One region of the Caldalkalibacillus salinus genome, then DNA from elsewhere that is predicted to be linked to it. Evidence: predicted binding sites of a transcription regulator. Region 1 holds the regulator's gene; each other region holds the start of a gene.
The links. Region 1 encodes LexA, which represses DNA repair genes until DNA is damaged. Its sites were predicted from a motif close to CGAACATATGTTCG; they were not measured.

Region 1 (7,018 bases):
GAATTCTTCTTATTCAAAACGGATCAGAACGGGGAACCGACGCTCGATGTGAATGACAAAGGTGGATACTTTGACCTTGCACCACTAGATTTAGGTGAAAACTGCCGTCGCGACATCGTCCTAACATTAGAAAAAATGGGCTTTGAAATTGAGGCCTCTCACCATGAGGTCGCACCAGGGCAACATGAGATTGACTTTAAATACACGGATGCTTTAACGGCTGCGGACTATATCCAAACGTTTAAGCTCGTTGTTAAAACGGTAGCGAGAAAGTACGGTCTTCATGCCACATTCATGCCAAAGCCATTATATGGTGTAAACGGATCAGGGATGCACTGTCACCAATCCCTATTCAAAGGCGAAGAAAACACTTTTTATGATGAAAGTGATGAGCTCGGACTAAGTGAAACAGCTAAACATTACCTTGCTGGTATCTTAAAGCATGCCAGAGGTTTTGCTGCGATCACGAACCCAGCAGTCAACTCCTATAAGCGTCTCGTACCAGGATATGAAGCCCCTTGTTATGTGGCTTGGTCTGCAAAGAACCGTTCTCCGCTCGTACGTGTACCGGCTTCTCGTGGTTTAGGCACGCGTATTGAGTTACGTAACCCTGACCCAGTTGCAAACCCGTACCTGGCACTAGCAGCAATGCTAGCAGCAGGTTTAGACGGGATCAAGAACAAGCTTCCACTTGACGAGCCGACAGACCGTAACATCTATGTCATGAATGAGGAAGATCGCGCAGATTACGGTATTGAGAGCTTACCAGCCACATTAAAAGAAGCGATTGACGAGTTCAGTAAGAACGAAGTGATCTACAAAGCTTTAGGAGAGCATGCAGCCTCACACTTTGTAGAAGCCAAAGAAATCGAATGGGATATGTTCCGCACTCAAGTACACCCTTGGGAGCGTGACCAATACTTGACGCAATATTAATGGCTAACGATCGCTACAAACGGTCGTTTAAAAAGATTAACCCCTACGCATACACGAGTATGCGTAGGGGTTTTTTATTTGCAGGTGCTATTTGTAGGGACAGAAAAGGAAATCCAGCCAATAACAACAATATAATCCAGTTAATAACAAATTAGTCCATCACTTACTTAACCCATCAACGGCTACTGTATTGTACAATTTGAATGTAAGCGTTTTCAATATAAGGCTCTTTAGGGGGTGTATCTCATCTGTACGTAGCGTCGATACAAATACTTAACCTAAAGTAAATGATGTAAATAAAGCTATTAGAGGGAGGAGAAATGATGATCGTCCGTAAATTTAAGAAAAAGGTATTGATGAGTATAGCATTGTTCTCTATGGTTGTAGGATCTACACTTGGAGGCGTATCAATTAGTGCAAAGAGTGATGTTCCAGATTACCAAAATGCTGAATTAAGTGTAGAACAACGTGTATCCGATTTATTATCAAGAATGACATTGGAAGAAAAAATAGGCCAAATGGTGCAACCTGAGCGAAGTGCTCTAACAGCAGAAGACGTTAAAAATTATAAAATTGGATCTATATTAAGTGGTGGAGGCTCCCTACCAACAACAGGAAATACACCAGAGGATTGGGCAGATATGGTAGATGATTTCCAAAGCGGTGCGTTGGCTACTAGGCTCGGTATCCCGATCATTTATGGTGTGGATGCCGTACACGGTCATAATAATGTTTACGGCGCTACTGTTTTTCCTCATAACATTGGCTTAGGGGCTGCGAACGATGTAGATTTAGTGAAGCGTATAGGGGAAATAACAGCAAAAGAAGTGCGAGCAACAGGCATTTCTTATACTTTTGCTCCTGTTCTTGCCGCTCCACAAAATATACGTTGGGGTAGAACTTATGAAGGATATAGTGAAGATCCTCAACAAACTGGTAGACTTGGATCAGCCTTAGTAGAAGGTTTGCAAGGAGATCCTAAAGACCGCGACTTCCTAAAGGGTACCCAAGTTGTGTCTTCCATCAAACATTTTGTTGGGGATAGTTTAACTGAGGACGGTATTGACCAAGGGGATGTAACTGAATATACAGACCAGGAGATTAAAAAGCATATCAAGCCATATAAAGATGCTATTAAGGCTGGTGCACGAACTGTAATGGTGACCTACTCTAGCATAAATGGCCTTAAAACACATGGAGATTATCATCTTATCACTGAAGTATTAAAAGGCGAACTTGGTTTTACAGGTTTTGTTATCTCCGACTATAATGGTCCGCAACAAATTGTACCAGGTGACTTCAGAGAATCCATTAAGCGAAGTATGAATGCGGGTGTTGATTTATTTATGATTCCAGATGACTGGAAGCACTTTCTTACAACGACAAAAGAGCTAGTTGAAAGTGGCGAAGTTTCTGAGAGTCGTATTGATGATGCTGTAACACGAATCCTGCGTGTTAAGTTTGAAAATGGTCTTTTTGAGACCCCTTATGCCGACAGAGATCTAGTGACGCAGGGTATTGGTCAAAGTGAGCATCGTGCCGTTGCCCGTGAAGCAGTTAGAAAATCTCAAGTTTTATTAAAAAATAAAAACAACATTTTACCGCTCCAAAAAGATGGATTAAATATTTTTGTCGCTGGTAAGAAGGCTGATAATATGGGATACCAAGCTGGCGGTTGGACGATTAGCTGGCAGGGAGGGTCTTCTACATGGATGGGAGAACCTGAAAGAGATTTAATTCCAGGAACAACAATACTCGAAGGTATAAATGAAGTTGCAGGACCGAATACAAAAGTGAATTATAGTGAAGATGGGTCTGGTGCTGAGGGACATGATGTTGCAGTTGTTGTCATTGGTGAACCCCCTTATGCGGAGATGTTTGGAGATCGTGAAGATATAGGATTACTTCAAGAAGATATTAACTTATTAAATAAAGTAAAAGCCTCTGGTGTCCCAATGGTTGTGCTGCTTCAATCTGGCCGTCCGATGCTGGTAACAGATGAAATTAAAGATTGGGATGCATTTGTAGCTTCATGGCTGCCAGGAAGTGAAGGTGCGGGTGTTGCAGATGTCCTATTTGGTCATTATGAATTTAGCGGTAAACTCTCCTTTACATGGCCAAGAAATATGGAACAGATCAATAACCACGATAAAGTTAACCCGTTGTTTAGGAAAGGCTTCGGTCTTAAGACTCATCAAACGGGTCATCAATCTGATGAGTAAAAATAGTCATGGAATAGGATAGAAGGCTTTTACGGTAGGCCCGTTTTTTCATTATATTACTGAGAAAAGTCGCTGTCATAGGTTCGTATGCGTATGGCATATGCATAAAAAATATTCAAAAAAATATGCTCTAAATAAGTAACCCCTACGGATACACGAAATTCGTAGGGGTTACTTATGTCTAAAATGTATTTATCTTATGCTAATGTCTCAATCAGCTGAGGGTAGTTGTTTTGAGGTGAATTCACTAAGGAAGAAACTTCATAAGCCTCTATAAGTGGTGCAGGATAAGGTCTTAACAAGGTGTGAAGTTCATCTTGCTCAGTATCCTTGTCTAACCATGCCTTTTCGCCATCTGCATCCAGGATGACAGGCATTCTATTGTGAATCGGTTGCATCAAGTCATTGGGTTCCGTGGTAATAATGGTACACGTAGTTAATTGGCGACCGTCGTGGCTCGTCCAGCGCTCCCATAATCCTGCAAAGGCAAAAGGCGCCTGCTCCTTAAGGCGTACATACATGGGGAGCTTTTGACCACCCTCTTTTTTCCACTCATAGAATCCATCTGCCGGTATTAAGCATCTGCGTTTCTTATAAGCGGTCTTAAAGCTGGGTTTTTCATGTATCGTTTCTGCACGTGCATTAATAAGTTTGTTACCGATTTTTTCGTCCTTGGCCCAACGGGGGATAAGTCCCCATTTTAAATACCCCATACGGTTCTTTTCACCGTCATTAACAACGGCTAGAACTTGTTGGCTAGGTGCGATGTTGTACTGAGATTCAAACATGAAGTCAGCATGATCAATATAGAACCGATCATATAATAATTGTAAAGGACTATAAAGGGTAAAACGTCCACACATAAGCATCCCTCCTACCTATATTTTAACATATAATCTCAAAATACAGGTTTTTAATACATTTATTGGAAACGAGACAGCCATTAATGTTCTAAGAAGTGTTAATTAATCAATTAAAAACGTTTCAAAAGGGCATATAAGCATAGGAGGTTTACAATGGGTAATGGATGGTGAGCATTAAAAAAAAGCCTAAGGCAGCTTTTTTCAGGAAGTACATCAAACTTGTACAATACTGACAGCTACTTTAGACTTTTAGAGTGTTATCTGCACTGATTCATTAATTAATCCTATAACGACGTGTCTTTATGTAACGTATGTATGTTATTATCACGTATTCGTTCAATCATAACACTTTCTTTTGAAATGTCAGTGGCTAAAAAAATGTCCTGTTACAAAACATGTCCTAGTGAATAGTACGGAATACCCCAATCACTTTGCCTAAAATGGTCACCTCGCGCAAAATGATAGGTTCTAGTGATGCGTTTTCCGGTTGTAAACGAATGACGTTCTTTTCCTTAAAGAATCGCTTAACCGTCGCTTCCTCCTCTTCAGTCATAGCGACGACGATGTCCCCGTTGTTAGCTGTGTTTTGCTGTCTGACGATGACGTAGTCTTGGTCGTAGATGCCAGCCTCAATCATACTATCACCTTGGACTTTTAACATATACACGTTGTCGTGATCGCCACCGAATTTCTCCGGAAGTGGAAAGTATTCTTCGACATTCTCAATAGCCGTAATAGGGACCCCTGCAGTTACTTTACCAATAACGGGAATACGTACAACAGGCTCGTAGGATGCTTGCTCCTCTTGAATAAATTCTTCGTCTAACACTTCAATCGCTCGAGGCTTTGTAGGATCTCGCCGTATATGTCCCTTTTTCTCGAGTCTCGCCAGGTGTCCGTGGACCGTAGAACTAGAGGCTAGCCCAACCGCTTCCCCAATTTCACGTACCGAGGGAGGATATCCCTTCTCTTTTACTTCGGTTTTAATAAAATCCAAAATCGCTTTTTGACGATTTGATAATGCTTTCATAACGTTCACCTCAACCCAGTATGATAAAAATTGCCACTTTTTACTTACTTGTCATTATAGCATAGAAGAAATGAGCGTACAAACATAAGTTCGAAAAAAATCTTGACCAGAACCTTTGTTCCTATTATAATAAAAAACGGGAACAAAAGTTCTCGATTTATTTTTGTATAACATTCCACCCATATACCGTACATAATTATTCGACAACTTTCGAATAAAAGTGATAAGAAAGAAAGGGGAAGGTTAATCATGTTTGTCACAAAAGACATATCATATCTCTTGGTTTTTGTTATTGTACTTTGTGCCATTTTTTACACGATGTCTAACGTTATGGCTTCAGCAGAAGATTATCAGTATGAGTATATACAAGTTGAAACAGGGGACACCCTTTGGCGTATTGCTGCACAACACCATCAGGGTCTAGGTATATCCGTTCAAGAATACATACAGCAGGTGAAAGTACTCAATGGTTTAGAGGGGAGTTTAATTTATCCGGGACAGGAACTTCAGGTACTAGTGCATCACCAAGAAGAATAGGGTCAGTTTAGGAGACAGAATGTGAGACAGCGGAGGGGCGTAAGTTTTCCTTTCTATTCATTGTGAGTATTCCCGTGTTATAATAAAGGAATGCTGATAGTATGAGCAAAGGTCATATGATGATATTAGAAAGGGGATTACTGTGCTCACTCAAGAAAAATTAGCTAGAATTAATGAACTGGCGAATAAATCAAAAAAAGAAGCACTGTCGCAGGAGGAGAAGCTCGAGCAACAACGTTTACGTGAAGAATATCTACAATCTGTTCGTAGCTCACTTAAAGCTAACCTTATGGGTGTAAAGGTTGTTGACCCAGAAGGCAAAGATGTCACGCCTAAAAAGTTAAAACGTGAACAAAATAAGCGTAAAAAACACTAATATAGGGTCATATTATATATAGAGTTAATAATAAAGAAGCAGTTTTTAAAACTGCTTCTTTATTCATGAGCGCTCCAGTAAGGGCGGTTGGTATTCATGAGTGATATCCTACATACAGATTACTTCATATTTTTAACGGCTATCCTACTTTTAGCCGGTGTCATGGCCACCAAGTTTTCAGCAAGAGTAGGTGTGCCGACCCTTGTCGTGTTTATTGCAGTGGGGATGATATTCGGGTCTGAGGGCATGGGTCTTATTGATTTTTCCAGTGCCGGCTTCGCCCAGCTACTAGGTATATTGGCACTGATTGTCATCCTTTTTGAGGGTGGTCTACAGACCAAGTTGAGTCATGTCAAACAGGTGGCTACATCTTCGCTCACGCTGGCAACACTCGGCGTGTTGCTCACCACAATTGTTGTCGGTGTAGCCGCTAAGTATATTCTCCAAGTGGGGTGGCTAGAAGGGCTACTCTTTGGTGCCATAGTCGGTTCAACGGATGCTGCCGCTGTTTTTGCCGTGATCAGTGGCAAAAATATTAAACAACGACTACAGTCCACTTTAGAAGCAGAGTCAGGGACAAATGACCCTATGGCCGTATTTCTGACTTTATCATTTATTGAATTGATTGGACTGGACAAACCCTATTTTTGGTTCATGGTCCCAGCTTTCATATGGCAAATGGGAGTCGCACTTGTCATCGGTTACCTCTTAGGTCGGTTTGCTGTATGGGCCATGAGTCGTATCAATTTGGACTCCAGTGGCTTATATCCTATCTTTGGATTAGGGTTTGCTGTTCTAGGTTATAGTGTGACGGCATTAATACAGGCCAGTGGGTTATTAGCTGTATATACACTGGCTATCGTCATGGGAAATGCAACGATACCCTACCGGCACTCGATTCTAAGGTTTAATGAAGGGTTTGCATGGATGATGCAGATCCTAATGTTTATCGTTCTAGGCTTGCTCGTTATGCCTTCCCAACTCGTGACTAACGTTGTATTACAAGGTGTATTATTATCTATCGTTCTAATGTTTGTGGCTAGACCCTTAGGTG
Region 2 (7,018 bases), on a different contig from region 1:
GGGGCTCCCTCTGCTGACGCCGTTTATAAGGACATGACTCAGCTTCTAGATTATGGGTTTAAACATTATAAGACGTTGCATATGGAACAAGGAAAAGTCTATCGCGTCGAAGATCGTGTGTACCGTGTGCCACACGATACAGCTATAACAGTAGACAGAGTGGCAAACTATCGGATGGAGGTGAACGCCAATGGGCTTCTGTCCGTAAAAACAGTAGAAGGAGAGACGTTAGCCCATGTTTTACTTCAGGACGAACAGTCCTATGTGCAAAATAACTTTTATTCGGCAATGATGGGACATCGCTCTCCGCTTACATTTTCACAGGATGAGGTAGCCGAAGCTGTCGTTGCCAGTGTCTCAATGACGAACTCAAACGATTCGGATGGCCCTTCCTCAAGGTCAAATAGGGGGATGTACACCGTAATAGGTGGATTGATCATCGTCAGTGGACTCGTTTTCTTATACTTAAGAAGACGTCGCCAAAGGAAAAGACGATTGTTCTATTAAAGGTCAGGAGTACGATGTTGCTGTGGCTCACTCTCCAGAGGTTCTAAGTGTACGGTTTCCAACTGGCTCGTTAAAATGCAAAACAATAGGATCAACATGAACATAGGAAGAGGTGACGTGAACAACCATGTGTGGTGTAGTCGCCTTTTTTTTACGTTTGGCTTGTCATTTTGTCTGTCACCTGATGGACTGTGATGTTGACTTTGTTCAATGCATTCAATACACATAAGATATACAAAAAAGAGGGCCGTAACACAGATGGTAGAGAGTACTTGGACCATGACGACCGCTTCATTGTACGGTATCATCACCCCTAACATCGCCCCCATCATCCCACCCATAACGCCAGACAACAAGCCATCTAGTACAGCTATAACATGGCTGGGCAGGCCAGCAACACTGCCCAATATACTCCCGATCACCATGCTGATAATGGTCACTTGTACATAATATGTAGGAAACAGTATGCCCAGTAGACACCCTGTACTTAAACCCACGATCATGCCCACTGACATGGCTAACATCATCCCGGTCATTTGTGCTAATCTTTGTCGCCATATGAATGGTAACACGGTTAGCCATAATAAGATCAAAACATAAAAAAATGCTGATATCTTAGGCAGCATGTTTTCACCTCTCCGTATCGTCCTACATCATTGTATGCGCTGCTGAGAAACAGTATGTCCACATATATTTGTTAAATAAATGGATGAAAATCGTCTGAATGGCAAAAAATAGAGTGGGAGGATGGTGATAATAGTGCAACTGAGACATGGTCAAAAGGTCATGATCATGCTGCTGTTAAGTGTCCTAGTATCCGCTTGTGGAACGGGAGATCAAGGGATGGAACAACAAAATCAAGATGAATCCTTCATTGATTTACATGTCAATCCTTTCAGCGCGGATCAATCTGAGAATGGTGCTTTGCAAAAGGGCCAAGAAACCATGACGCTTATGTTAAACGGTGAAACACTGGACGACATCACAACGTACCGTAAAGGTGGGTTAACCTATGTGCCACTCGTGCCAGTGTTAGAGCTATTAAATTATAAGGTTGTGGATGAAGGTCAAGACATTAAAGCTGGTTTCACAGATGTGTTGCTAGCGTTCGATTTACAAACCAACCGAACTTTAGTGGAGGGGGAAGAGGTCAGATTGTCTTCGCCTTTAACGATGGTGGACGAGGAAGTCCTCATTCCCGTTATCTCCTTGAACCAAATCTTAGGGGAGAACGTAGAGGCAAAAAAGCAAGACCGACGTATCACAATCAATACTGAACGCGAAACGGAGTCTTACGGTTTTAAACGCCATGAGAGTTTGGACGACCTGCCACAAGATGATAACGGTGACACGGAGGATATCCCGGCTGTTGCCCCACAAGTTGCGGATAGTATCATTGAGACAGCGAAGCAGTACTTAGGCACCCCTTATGTCTTTGGATCACCCTCAGGTTATGAGGAGACATTTGATTGTTCTTCTTTTACACAGTACGTGTATAAGCAACATGGCATTGATTTGCCACGTGTGTCTCGTCATCAAGCCAAACGAGGAGAGTATGTCCCAGTCAAAGATCTCAAGCGTGGAGATTTACTGTTCTTCTATTGGCCAGGACGTTTTGAAAGCAACCGTATTGTCGGTCATGTCGGTATTTACGCCGGTCACGGTTACATGATTCATGCCTCTCCTGTGCCCGAGGATGGTGTACAGATTGAAAACCTTAATAAACGTGACTCGCTATACCGAGAAGTTTACTTAGGGGCGAAAAGAATAAGCACAGATACACAGTAAAAGCTACCCAACCCCTTCTTGGGTAGTTTTTATTTTTCGTATATGAGACATACTTAAGGAAGCGTGATAGAATGGGACTAGTAACCCTTAGGAGCTGCTAAAGTGGATGTGATAACGACCAAAGTACTGTTAATTTCCGTATTCATTATTCTTATTCATACCATTGAAACGTTGGCTTACGGCACACGATTATCAGGAGCGAGAATAGGATTCTTAGCTCTGTCTCTCTCATTGTTTAATATGTTAGTGATCGTATCGCGAATGGGGAATATGGTCCAACAGCCTTTCACAGGGAGTCTCATAGATGTCGCCCCCCATGTCGACACGCTGACCTATGTCAGTCAACAGTTTAGGGTCATTATTGGAGCGGCCACATTTGGCACCCTATTAGGGGCCATCCTACTTCCGACTTTCGTGGCTTTATTTTCCAGAGCGGTATTGCACCTACACCAGGAAAAAGGTTCTATACCAGCACTACTCCGTTCATCCTTACATATTCGTATTTGGAAAAGGGTAGGTCGGCATATTAAATGGCCAACCTTAGCCTTTGTAAATAAACTTAATCTTAAGGCGATGCCAGTGTCTTTTTTCCTCATGAATATGTTAATCACTGCGATTTACACAATCGGGGTGCTTTCGGCTTTATACGCGGCTCTACTCGCACCAGATCGAGCCGCCACTGCCATTATGGCTTCAGGGTTGGTCAACGGTATCGCCACCGTTCTGCTTGTTGTGTTTATCGATCCGAAAGTGTCCTTACTAGCGGATGAAGTGCATCGGAATCAAGGACGTTACTTAACGTTGAGAGACGTTACGGGCATGCTTGTGATCTCAAGAGTCTGTGGCACGCTGTTGGCCCAGCTTTTGTTTATACCTGCGGCCCATTATATCGCGTGGCTCACTCGGTTCATTGCTGTATCGTAACAGGTCACGAAGTAGTAAAAAGTAGAAACGAAAGAGAAACGAGAGAGAAACGAGAGAGAAATGAAAGAGAAACATCTATCCGTATTGAAGAGTGGAGGAGGAACAAATATGAGTATTAAAGGCGTTATTTTTGATTTTGATGGGTTGATTTTAGATACCGAAACAGCGTGGTATCACGCTTTTGATCATGTATTTGCCAAGTATAATCAAACGCTCCCTTTAGAGAAATACTTACAAGTGGTTGGGACGACATTTGATGCTTTCCATCCTGATGATTATCTACAGGAACTGATAGGGGAACGCTTGGATAAAGCTATCTTATTCCAACAAAGAAAAGAGAAATACGAGCAAATCATGTTGGAGCAGGATTTACGTCCGGGTGTCAGGGAATATCTCTCCGAGGCGAAACGAATGGGACTTAAGATCGGCTTAGCTTCTAGTTCTGAGCGTGAGTGGGTTGAGCATTACCTGAGAGCTCACCACATCTACGATTATTTTGAGACCATCAACACGAGTGATGACGTAGAGCACGTCAAGCCTGACCCAGCATTATATTTGCGTGCGCTAGATAAGCTCGGGATCAAAGGTGAAGAAGCGATTGCCTTTGAAGACTCGGGGCACGGGGCACACGCAGCAGTAAGTGCAGGTATACACTGTGTATGGGTGCCGAATACGATCACCACGCACAGACCACCAGAGAAAGAAGTCAGCCTGACCCTTCATTCTATGGCGGATAAATCATTTTCTGATGTGATACAAGCTGTACAAAGCACTAGTTAGCGCATCACCATCGTTAATAGGTAAATATAACCAGGAGGAAAGGACTATAATTCCTCCTTTTTTTATGGCATAATAAGAACATACGTTCCTTGCGTATCTGTCTAACTTGATAAGGGGTGAAGTTAGGATGAAAACTGTTTCACCATTTGCGACGTTAAAAACGTATACGGTCTTACAAGTGCTATTAAAATGCCTAGATTATAATGAGCGCCGGCTACAAAGCGTCGACATCAAGCTGAAGGAAGTGTATCAAGAATGGGGTGAGAACGTCAGGCATCAAGTGCTGCAAGATTTAAAAACAGCGAAGGCTGCCTTGAAGCGGGAGGGCATTGTCATTGAGAAAGAGATGATGTCTAAACAAGGGGTGTCTATTGATTTTAGACACAAAGGATATCGCGACACTTATGCCATTTGGGTAGAATATTTGCAAGGTGAAGTCAAGCTGGCTCTAAAAAAATATATGCAGCGGGAGCATAGATCAATGAAGACATATTGACAACGATTTCCTCCCCTTCTACAATGTAAGAAGATACTAGTTATAAGATAAGGTGTTTAGACATTAGTTATGAGACCTAAGTGATGAGATATAGATAGTAAGCATCTTTAAGACATTGACTTAAATGGGAAGAGGGACATAATGAATCAGCAAACGGACCATCGGATTGGTAGAAATGCCGTTATACTTGCTCTCCATGCGCAAGATGAAGGTACCTCCCCTTTTGCAGATGAAGTGGTCAAGCAGGGCTTTACCTACTGTATCGGCAAATCAGGAGCCATGGACACCCACAAAATTGTGGCGGCAATAGAAACGGCAGCTAAAAGAAACGGTTTAATCAGTACAGACACGTATCGAGACACACACGCGCTGTATCATGCCATCATTGAAGCGTTACATGGTGTGACAAGAGGGCAAGTCCAGCTAGGTTCTGTCCTACGAACAGTTGGTCTTACGTTCGCCATTGTCAGAGGCCAACCATACCCCGATAAGGAGGATGAAGGGGAGTGGATTGCGGTCGCCCTGTATGGCACGATCGGAGCACCAGTGAAAGGCTTAGAGCACGAAGCTGTGGGATTAGGCGTTAACCATATTTAACAAGTGAATATTAGGCCCATAGTCATGAGTTATGAGGGGGCTATATCTTCTGCGACGCAGGGGATGTAGCCCCTTTTTGTTTTTTTTAGACCTTATCCCAAATAAGGAGAGGATTGCAATGGTAGAGGAGAGAAACGAAAGAGTCACCTTAGACGGGTACTCATTAACGTTAGACGAAATCCACCGTGTCGTGATGAAAGGTGAAAAGGTGGCTGTTAAAGACGAAGCATGGTTTCGCGTGCGGGAAAGCCATCAAACGGTACAGGATATCGTTGAGCAGAATCAAGTCGTTTATGGCATTACGACAGGATTTGGGAAATTAAGTGACGTCTATATTCATAAGCATGAGGTAGAGGCGTTACAAACAAACCTGATACGGAGTCATGCTTGTGGTGTCGGTGCACCGTTTGATGAAAAAGTGAGTCGTACCATTTTGCTCCTGAGGGCCAATGCCTTAGTCAAAGGTTACTCTGGTGTGCGTCCGGAAGTCATCTCATTTTTAGTTCAACTACTCAATGAGCACATCCATCCCGTGATTCCTCAACAAGGATCACTAGGAGCAAGTGGTGATCTGGCACCGCTATCTCACATGGCGCTCGTCGTCATGGGGGAGGGAGAGGTATACAAAGAAGGGCACATCGTGTCGAGCCAAGATATTTTTCAGCAAAAGCAAATCACGCCCCTTCGTTTACAAGCTAAGGAAGGCTTGGCACTCATAAACGGGACACAGGTCATGACGGCCGTTGGCGTTTTAAATCTGCTTAACGCAGAGACGGTGGCCTTGCAAGCGGACTTGATCGCTTCAATGACCATAGAAGGACTAAGAGGTGTCATCGATGCGTTTGATGATCGCATTCACCTCGCACGTGGTTATCAGGAACAACGTACGGTAGCGAAGCGCCTTAGACACTGTTTGCAACATAGTCAATTAGTCACTAGACAGGGAGAGTTGCGTGTTCAAGACGCTTATTCATTAAGATGTATTCCTCAAGTACACGGAGCCACATGGCAAACCTTACAATATGTGCGAGATAAGCTCGAGGTAGAGATCAATGCAGCCACCGATAATCCATTGGTGTTTGCCGAAGCGGATGATGTCCTGTCGGGTGGCAATTTTCACGGACAACCGATGGCCTTAGCCATGGATTTCTTAGCCATTGCGATGGCTGAAATGGCCAATATTTCAGAGCGAAGAATTGAACGTTTGGTTAATCCCCAACTTAATGACTTGCCAGCTTTTCTTAGTCCAGAACCTGGCTTACAGTCAGGGGCCATGATTCTGCAATACTGTGCCGCTTCCCTCGTTTCAGAGAATAAAACACTGGCCCATCCAGCAAGTGTTGATTCTATCCCGTCGTCCGCCAATCAGGAGGATCATGTAAGTATGGGAACGATCGGCGCAAGACATGCGACCCAAGTCATTGATAATGTCCGTCGTGTGTTGGCGATTGAGCTATTTTGTGCTCTGCAAGCGGTGGAGTATCGAGGTCCAGAGCGTCTTGCTCCCGTCACGAGTGCCTTTTATACGTTAGGGAGAGAGCAGGTTAAGTCCCTGAATCAGGACCGTGCCACAGCTCAAGATATTGAACATCTCGCTGCATGGTTACAGGACACATTTAATCCTAGTGAAGCACCTTACGAATTAACCTTGGATCCATCACAAAACAAATCTGTTATGAATTAAGGGAGGGTACGATGATGAATAACACAAACCGTGTCATCAAAGCGAAAACAGGAATGGAGAAAGAATGTAAGGGATGGGAACAAGAAGCGGCGCTACGTATGCTCATGAACAACCTCGATCCTGAGGTCGCCGAAAGACCTGAAGATCTCGTCGTCTATGGCGGTATAGGGAAGGCTGCACGAGACTGGGATGCGTATCACGCCATCGTACGTACATTAAAAACCCTGGGTGACGATGAGACG
Region 3 (7,018 bases), on a different contig from region 1:
TGAATTTACAGATCAGTAAAATTGAATGAACCAGATGACTAACAGTGGTAAATATTGGCCCATATCTTCTTATCCGAGCAAGCGCGACAAGTGAAAAAAGTCCCTTGCATGTGATAAGAACATGGGCTAATTTTTAGGTAGAAGGGGGCTATGGCTTGAGTGTCTTAGCTTTAGAAACCAAGTTACTCGAGTTGTTAGAGCAGGCATATCATCTGACCACGATGAACATTAAAGCCGTCAAGCTCGGTCGCGTATATGAAATTAGAGCACTTGGTTCAGAGCAGACGTATATAGTCAAATTCTTTCCTTCCGAAGAGAATCTACTGTGGCAGGCCAAGTGCCTAGAGCATTTCTTACAAAGAGGAATGACAGGTATCGTGCCCTTTATTCCAAACGAGAATGAGGCGTACTGCACACCTTTTAATCAGCAATTTATCGCTGTTGCTCCCAAAGTTGAAGGGCGTCCGGTTAATCCTGCTCAGATGGATGAAGTTATGGATGGTATCGAGCTCCTCGCCGATTTTCACAAGCAAGCGAAAGTCACACCAGTGTCTCCAATAGCCCCCAAAATGTCTTCCTTAGAAAACCAATGGGTTCATCGGGTGACACAAGCCAATAAATTTCTTGAAAGTAATGAAGGAAGGGACGGATTTGTGAAGGATCTCATCCCTTATGTTGAGGAAGCACTCGCATGGGGAACATGGGTCCTTCAGTGCGTACCTAGTCACAACCTGCGAGGGGTAGAAGCAGAAGCATCGAGAAAAGGTCAAGTGGCCCATTTAGACGTACTCACACCTAATTTGCTTGTACAGCGTCACCGTCATTATTATTTAATCGATTATGATCGGATGGCTAATGCCACAGAATTATTAGACATTGCTCAATATATGACAAGTATTTTGGACCATTATGGATGGTGTAAAGACATAGCTGATGCGTTTGTTTCCAGATATATGTCCATCAACCCACTGTCGGTAAATCAATTGATTATTTTACAGTTAATGTTATGTTTTCCTCATGACATCTTCCGAGAGTGGAAAGGACTATGGAATACCCATGTGACTTTTCATCCTCAACAGTTAGTGGAGCAATCTCAACAGCTATACCAGAACTGGGAAAAAAGACGGTTGTTTGTACACCAGTACCAAACACAGTATCTACAGCATCGCTTTTTTCTTAAAAGATAATATTACCTAGTGAAGGAACATCTTAACTCGACTAAAAGCCCTCCAAAAACATCAACATAAGGATGAAGGGGGGCTTTTATTAAATGAAAAAAACAGCATTAGGACTAACACTTGCACTCGTCATGGGTGCAACGGTGGCATGTACACCTGGAGATCAAGGAGCAGCTGATGATCAGAGATTACGTTCTGCTGGACAGTATCAAGAGAGAACGCATCAGAATGACAATCGTTCCATTGGGACCAATGACATACGTGACCGTCAAGGTTTGATGGGGCGAGATCAAAATTACACCGACCCACGATACAGAGGCTTAGCTGGCCGGATCGGTGACGAAGACAGAGGAACCGATAACAGAAGAAATATGGGCAATGGTGTCCGCGGTGGTGCTTTCCTCGGCGGTGGAAAAGGCACACGTATGCAGGATGCAAGCAGGTTAAATCGTGGCAACATGCGTTTCGGAAATGAAAATACTGAAATGGCGCGTGACTTAGAGCAGAGAATTCTATCCGTACCTGGTGTAGAAGATGCTCGTGTCATGGTTGATGGTGATGACGTAGTCTGTGGTGTAGAGACTAACGGTAACAGAGACGAAGTGATGAAACGTGTTGAACAAGAAGTGCAACAAGACACGAGAGGGCAGCAGGTTCACATTACCGACGATGCTGACATTTTTGGACGCCTCGGTAATATGGGTAACCAAAACCAGAACCAGAACCAAAATGGTCCAATTGAAGACACAGGCAGAGAAATGCAAAGGTTATTAAGAGATATTGGACGATCTGTTGGTGAAGGCAATCAATAACACATGTCACCACGAATCATTCGTTTATTAACGAGCCAGTATTTATCATGAGTGTCTTGAGAAATATTCATGCAAAAAGCGGGCAGATCCTTGCCTGCTTTTTTGTATGGATTTAGGCCCCCTACCGAGATCCCCAAACAATGTGCTACACTGTGTATGTGATTGATTACACATTGGGAGGTGGAATGACGTGGCAGGTCATTCTAAATGGAAGAATATACAGCACCGTAAAGGACGGCAAGATGCCAGAAGAGCAAAGGTATTCACAAAGATCTCAAAGGAAATATTTGCTTCAGTTCGTAGCGGGGGAGACGATACCACAACGAATACACGATTAAGGTTAGCCTTACAAAAAGCAAAAGAGGCCAACATGCCTAATGACAATATAGACAGAACCATAAAAAAAGCACTCGGCGACGTAGATGGGGTTCAATACGAAGAAATACTATATGAGGGTTATGGACCAGGTGGGGTTGCTGTCATGGTTGAAGCATTAACAGATAACCGCAATCGGTCTGCAGCAGATATCCGTCACATATTTAACAAAAATAGTGGGAATTTGGGCGAAACAGGGTGTGTGTCATACTTATTTGAGCGCAAAGGGGTCCTTAGCTTTACGAAGTCGGACAGCCCGTTAAGTGAAGAAGAGGTGATGTTAGAAGCCTTAGAAGCAGGAGCAGAGGATATCACAGATGACGAATCATCGTTTGAAATATATACCACACCTCAAGCTTATGAGGAGGTTAAAGAAGGATTAGAAGCCCAAGGGGTTTCCTTTGACTCGAGTGAAATCACGATGGTTCCTGCCACATACGTCGCACTACATGGCGAAGATGCGGAGCAAATGCTTAAATTGATTGATGCACTAGAAGATAACGATGATGTTCAAAACGTTTATTCCAATGTAGAGATGGATAATGAAACGGTGGAGCGCTTGAGCCACAACTAAAAATTGTCTTTGCATAACCCCCTTGCTGCTGGAAATACTAAAACAAAAATTCCAGTATAAAAGGGGTTTTTGAGATGTCTCGTTTACTGAGAAGACTCAGAAAAATGTTAAGAAGAGCCAAAAGTTTAGTGGCCATCGGTAGCATTATGTTTTTTCTTATCAATGGTTTTCACCTTACTTCCATTAGTACAACACCGAGCCTTGCTGTTAAGGAAAATATAGACATACAACAACAAGCTGCAGCGTCAACCCAACAGTTTACCATCACCCTACAGACTCATTATGTCTGTGGGGTGGAAACGGAGAAGCTACAATTCCACCATCAGCGAGAGATGGAGGACTGGTTGACGGAACACGGTTATAGATGGAAAGTATTAGAGCGTAATGGCGGGCACTATGTACTAGGTCGAGAAGTAAGTGATGATCTTTCAGAGCGCTGTAAAGAGACAGGTTACTTCGGAATAGACCAGGACGGTGTGCTCACGATTTTTGAAGGGCCACCGTCAGACAACAAAGTGATTCAAACCTTTTTCAGAATTGATACCAAAAAGTTAGAGTCCCTTTTACCACAAGAAGAAGTAGAAACGCTGATTCAAGGCATTAGAATTGAGAGTATGGAAGAATACTTAGGTGTCCTATCCACCTATAGTCCATTTGCAGAACAGTGATCGTAGCTTTAGTTAAATGAAGAATGGTCTTAAATAAGTCTTCACATGTCAATAACGATGTTAATAGACTACAGTTCATGCTGTGGTCTTTTTTTCGTTGCAATCACTTGCTTTTCACTCTTCTGTCTCTGTGGTAAAATGTGTGAAGATATAGGAAATATATGTTCGTGAAATGGGAGAGAAAAGCATGCTAATATTAGGAATCGACCCTGGTATTGCGATCGTAGGTTTTGGCGTGGTTGAGAAGCAGGGACATCAGCTTCGTCCTGTACAGTATGGCAGTATCGTTACTGAAGCAGGATTGAGAACGGAAACGAGGTTAAAGCAGATTTATGAGGCAATGACTCATCTGATTGATAAATATAAACCCGATGTTATGGGCATCGAAAAGCTTTATTTTAACCGTAACGTCACGACAGCCTTTACCGTTGGGCAAGCGCGTGGCGTCATGCTCTTAGCTGCTGAAGAAGCGGAAGTTCCCATTACGGAATACACACCGTTACAAGTCAAGCAGGCCGTTGTGGGCTATGGACAAGCGGAAAAGAAGCAAGTCCAGGAAATGGTTCGTATGTTATTAAATCTAAAAGAAAGACCTAAACCGGATGATGTGGCAGACGCATTGGCTGTAGCCATCTGTGAAGCCCATTCCGGGCATATGCATCAACTAGTGGAGAAGAGGCGGTTGTAATGATTGATTATATTAGAGGAACGTTAGCTCATTTAGATTTGGATTACGTGGTGCTTGAGACGCATGGCGTCGGGTATCATATACACTGTGGAAACCCGTACGTATACCAAGGCAAAGAAGGACAAGAGTTAATCCTATATACATATCAGTACGTCAGAGAGGATCAGTTAAGCTTGTTTGGTTTTGCCACTCGGGAAGAACGAGCGTTATTCACGCGGCTGCTTCAGGTGTCAGGTGTCGGGCCAAAAGGAGCCTTAGCGATTGTGGCTTCAGGTCAAGTTTGGCGTGTAATCGAAGCTATTAAAAATGATCATGTGAATATCTTGACAAAGTTTCCCGGCGTAGGTAAAAAAACAGCGCAACGGATTATTCTAGATCTGAAAGATAAACTGGATGATCTCTTACCCCACTTTGTTTCAGAACAAGAGGTTAGTCCCACACTGTTGGAGGATGAGGCTCCTGTGACCGTTACTAGCGATTATTCAGACGTTCAGCGTGAAGCGCTAGAAGCCTTAAAGGCGTTGGGCTACTCGGACAAGGAAGTGAAGCAAGTCTCTTCTCAACTTCAAAAGCAAGGTGATGAAGACTGGACAACGGATCAGTATATTAAGAAAGGACTACAACTTCTCATGAAGTGATTCGTATAAAGAGATAAAGAGAAAGGGGAATGAGAATGGAAGACCGTATCATTACCTCAGAATTAACGGAGGCTGATACTGAGGTTGAACTTAGCTTACGTCCCCGTTATTTGGCTGAATACATAGGACAACAGAAAGTCAAAGACAACCTTAAAGTATTTATAGAAGCGGCTAAGTTAAGGGAGGAGGCCCTGGATCACGTTTTACTATATGGCCCTCCAGGACTGGGGAAAACCACACTCTCCAATATCATTGCAAATGAGTTAGGAGTTAATCTACGGACGACGTCAGGTCCGGCTATTGAGCGTGCGGGTGACCTAGCCGCCATACTTACCAATTTACAGGAAGGTGACGTCTTATTTATTGATGAGATCCACCGACTCAATCGGAGTGTAGAAGAAGTTTTATACCCTGCTATGGAGGATTATTGTTTGGACATCATGATCGGCAAGGGGCCGAGTGCACGATCCGTACGCTTAGACTTACCGCAATTCACATTGGTAGGCGCAACGACACGGGCTGGAAGACTGTCGGCACCTTTGCGTGATCGCTTTGGTGTTGTGTGTAGACTCGAATATTATAATAAGGACGACTTGGGTTATATTATCTCTCGTGCAGCTGATATTCTACAAGTAGATATCAAGGAGGACGCAGCGAACGAAATTGCTTTACGTTCTAGAGGAACACCAAGAATTGCTAACCGTCTCCTAAAACGAGTACGTGATTTTGCTCAAGTGGCAGGTGAAGGCGTGATTACGAGAGAGATTGCCGAAGAAGCGCTTGAAAAGCTGCAAGTAGATCGTCAGGGACTCGACCATATCGACCATAAGCTGCTACAGGCTATTATTGATCATTTTAGAGGTGGCCCAGTGGGCGTTGATACGATATCCGCTATGATTGGGGAAGAATCAGATACGGTTGAGGATGTATACGAACCATACCTGATGCAAATTGGATTCATACAACGGACGAACCGGGGGCGGATGGCCACACCACTCGCCTATCAGCATTTTGGACTTGATTACCCAGAATAAGCAGGAGGGGAAAGGTATGTTGAAATGGGGTTTGAAAGCCGTCTTAATATTTGTCTTTGTATTAAGTACTTGGTTAGGGGGAGCGTCTTTTGATCATGTGCAGGCTGTAACGAACGAAATACGAGTTGCGCTATTCGTAGATACAGGAAGTGGCTATCGTGAAACGGTCCAATCAGTGACTTTAAGTAGCGATGAGGCACTCACTTATCAAAATGGGAATGGGCGTTTTGATAATATTGGTCACGTGTCTGAAAGTCGTTTTCGTTTGGATGATTTTTATTTACTGGTGGCTGAAACAACCGATGCGTCTCAAGCACGTCAGGTCAACAATGCCTTAAGTCAAAGTGGTTACAACGCTGACCTCGTTCAAATACAAATGCAGGGAACGGATTATTATCGAGTGGTATTAGGCTCTGCTACGGATCATGCAGCCATCAGTCAGTTGCAGAGACAAGTGTCTCAGCAGATGTCTTATAACCCGCAGGTCGCCGGCCCATATCGGGTACAGGCGGGGCAATTCACCTCCTTGAAATCTGCTCAACAAAGGTTACAACGAATGCAACAAGGTGATAGTGACATTCCAGCTTACTTAGCTCAAGTGAACGCTGGTGATCAAATCAGTTATGAGGTATGGATGGGAGATGCTGCGAACGAACAAGAAAGACAAGCCTTGCAGAGCACGTTACAACAAAGCTATTCTGATATGACATTTCAACCGGCAAAGGCTACCGACTATATATTGCATTACGGGCGTGTCATAACGGATAGCGCAAATGTCCCTTACATATCTGTGGATACACGAAGTACTTTAGAAGTTTTGTCGTCCGAAACATCAAGTGTTCCACTGATAACAGTGGAAGAGAAAGATCAGCGTCAGTATAGGGGCAAAATGGAACTAACGCAACATAATGGTCATTTTACAGTGGTTAATGTTTTACCTTTGGAATCTTATTTATATAGTGTCGTTGGTACAGAAATGTCCACAGGTTGGCCGATAGAAGCGTTAAAAGCTCAAGCTGTGATGTCTCGAAACTATGCTTATAATCAGATA

Region 2: the regulator LexA is predicted to act here: its motif matches at 4,075-4,088, upstream of JKM87_RS11540 (YhjD family protein).
Region 3: the regulator LexA is predicted to act here: its motif matches at 3,762-3,775, upstream of ruvC (crossover junction endodeoxyribonuclease RuvC).

Annotation. Positions count from the first base shown of each region.
Region 1 covers NZ_JAERVL010000001.1:430,576-437,593, forward strand. The annotation lists gene glnA (type I glutamate--ammonia ligase) at 1-936, shown strand, start outside; gene JKM87_RS02050 (glycoside hydrolase family 3 protein) at 1,260-3,158, shown strand; gene JKM87_RS02055 (SOS response-associated peptidase) at 3,356-4,021, opposite strand; gene lexA (transcriptional repressor LexA) at 4,422-5,051, opposite strand; gene yneA (cell division suppressor protein YneA) at 5,301-5,588, shown strand; gene JKM87_RS02070 (DUF896 domain-containing protein) at 5,731-5,964, shown strand; gene JKM87_RS02075 (potassium/proton antiporter) at 6,061-7,018, shown strand, end outside.
Region 2 covers NZ_JAERVL010000017.1:133,659-140,676, reverse strand. The annotation lists gene JKM87_RS11565 (D-alanyl-D-alanine carboxypeptidase family protein) at 1-507, shown strand, start outside; gene JKM87_RS11560 (hypothetical protein) at 504-1,100, opposite strand; gene JKM87_RS11555 (NlpC/P60 family protein) at 1,267-2,295, shown strand; gene JKM87_RS11550 (lipid II flippase family protein) at 2,398-3,219, shown strand; gene JKM87_RS11545 (HAD family hydrolase) at 3,328-3,999, shown strand; gene JKM87_RS11540 (YhjD family protein) at 4,127-4,495, shown strand; gene hutP (hut operon transcriptional regulator HutP) at 4,637-5,092, shown strand; gene hutH (histidine ammonia-lyase) at 5,211-6,776, shown strand; gene hutU (urocanate hydratase) at 6,791-7,018, shown strand, end outside.
Region 3 covers NZ_JAERVL010000015.1:69,957-76,974, reverse strand. The annotation lists gene safA (SafA/ExsA family spore coat assembly protein) at 1-19, shown strand, start outside; gene JKM87_RS09930 (protein kinase family protein) at 156-1,187, shown strand; gene JKM87_RS09925 (YhcN/YlaJ family sporulation lipoprotein) at 1,271-1,990, shown strand; gene JKM87_RS09920 (YebC/PmpR family DNA-binding transcriptional regulator) at 2,181-2,939, shown strand; gene JKM87_RS09915 (BofC C-terminal domain-containing protein) at 3,014-3,607, shown strand; gene ruvC (crossover junction endodeoxyribonuclease RuvC) at 3,795-4,295, shown strand; gene ruvA (Holliday junction branch migration protein RuvA) at 4,295-4,933, shown strand; gene ruvB (Holliday junction branch migration DNA helicase RuvB) at 4,969-5,967, shown strand; gene JKM87_RS09895 (SpoIID/LytB domain-containing protein) at 5,984-7,018, shown strand, end outside.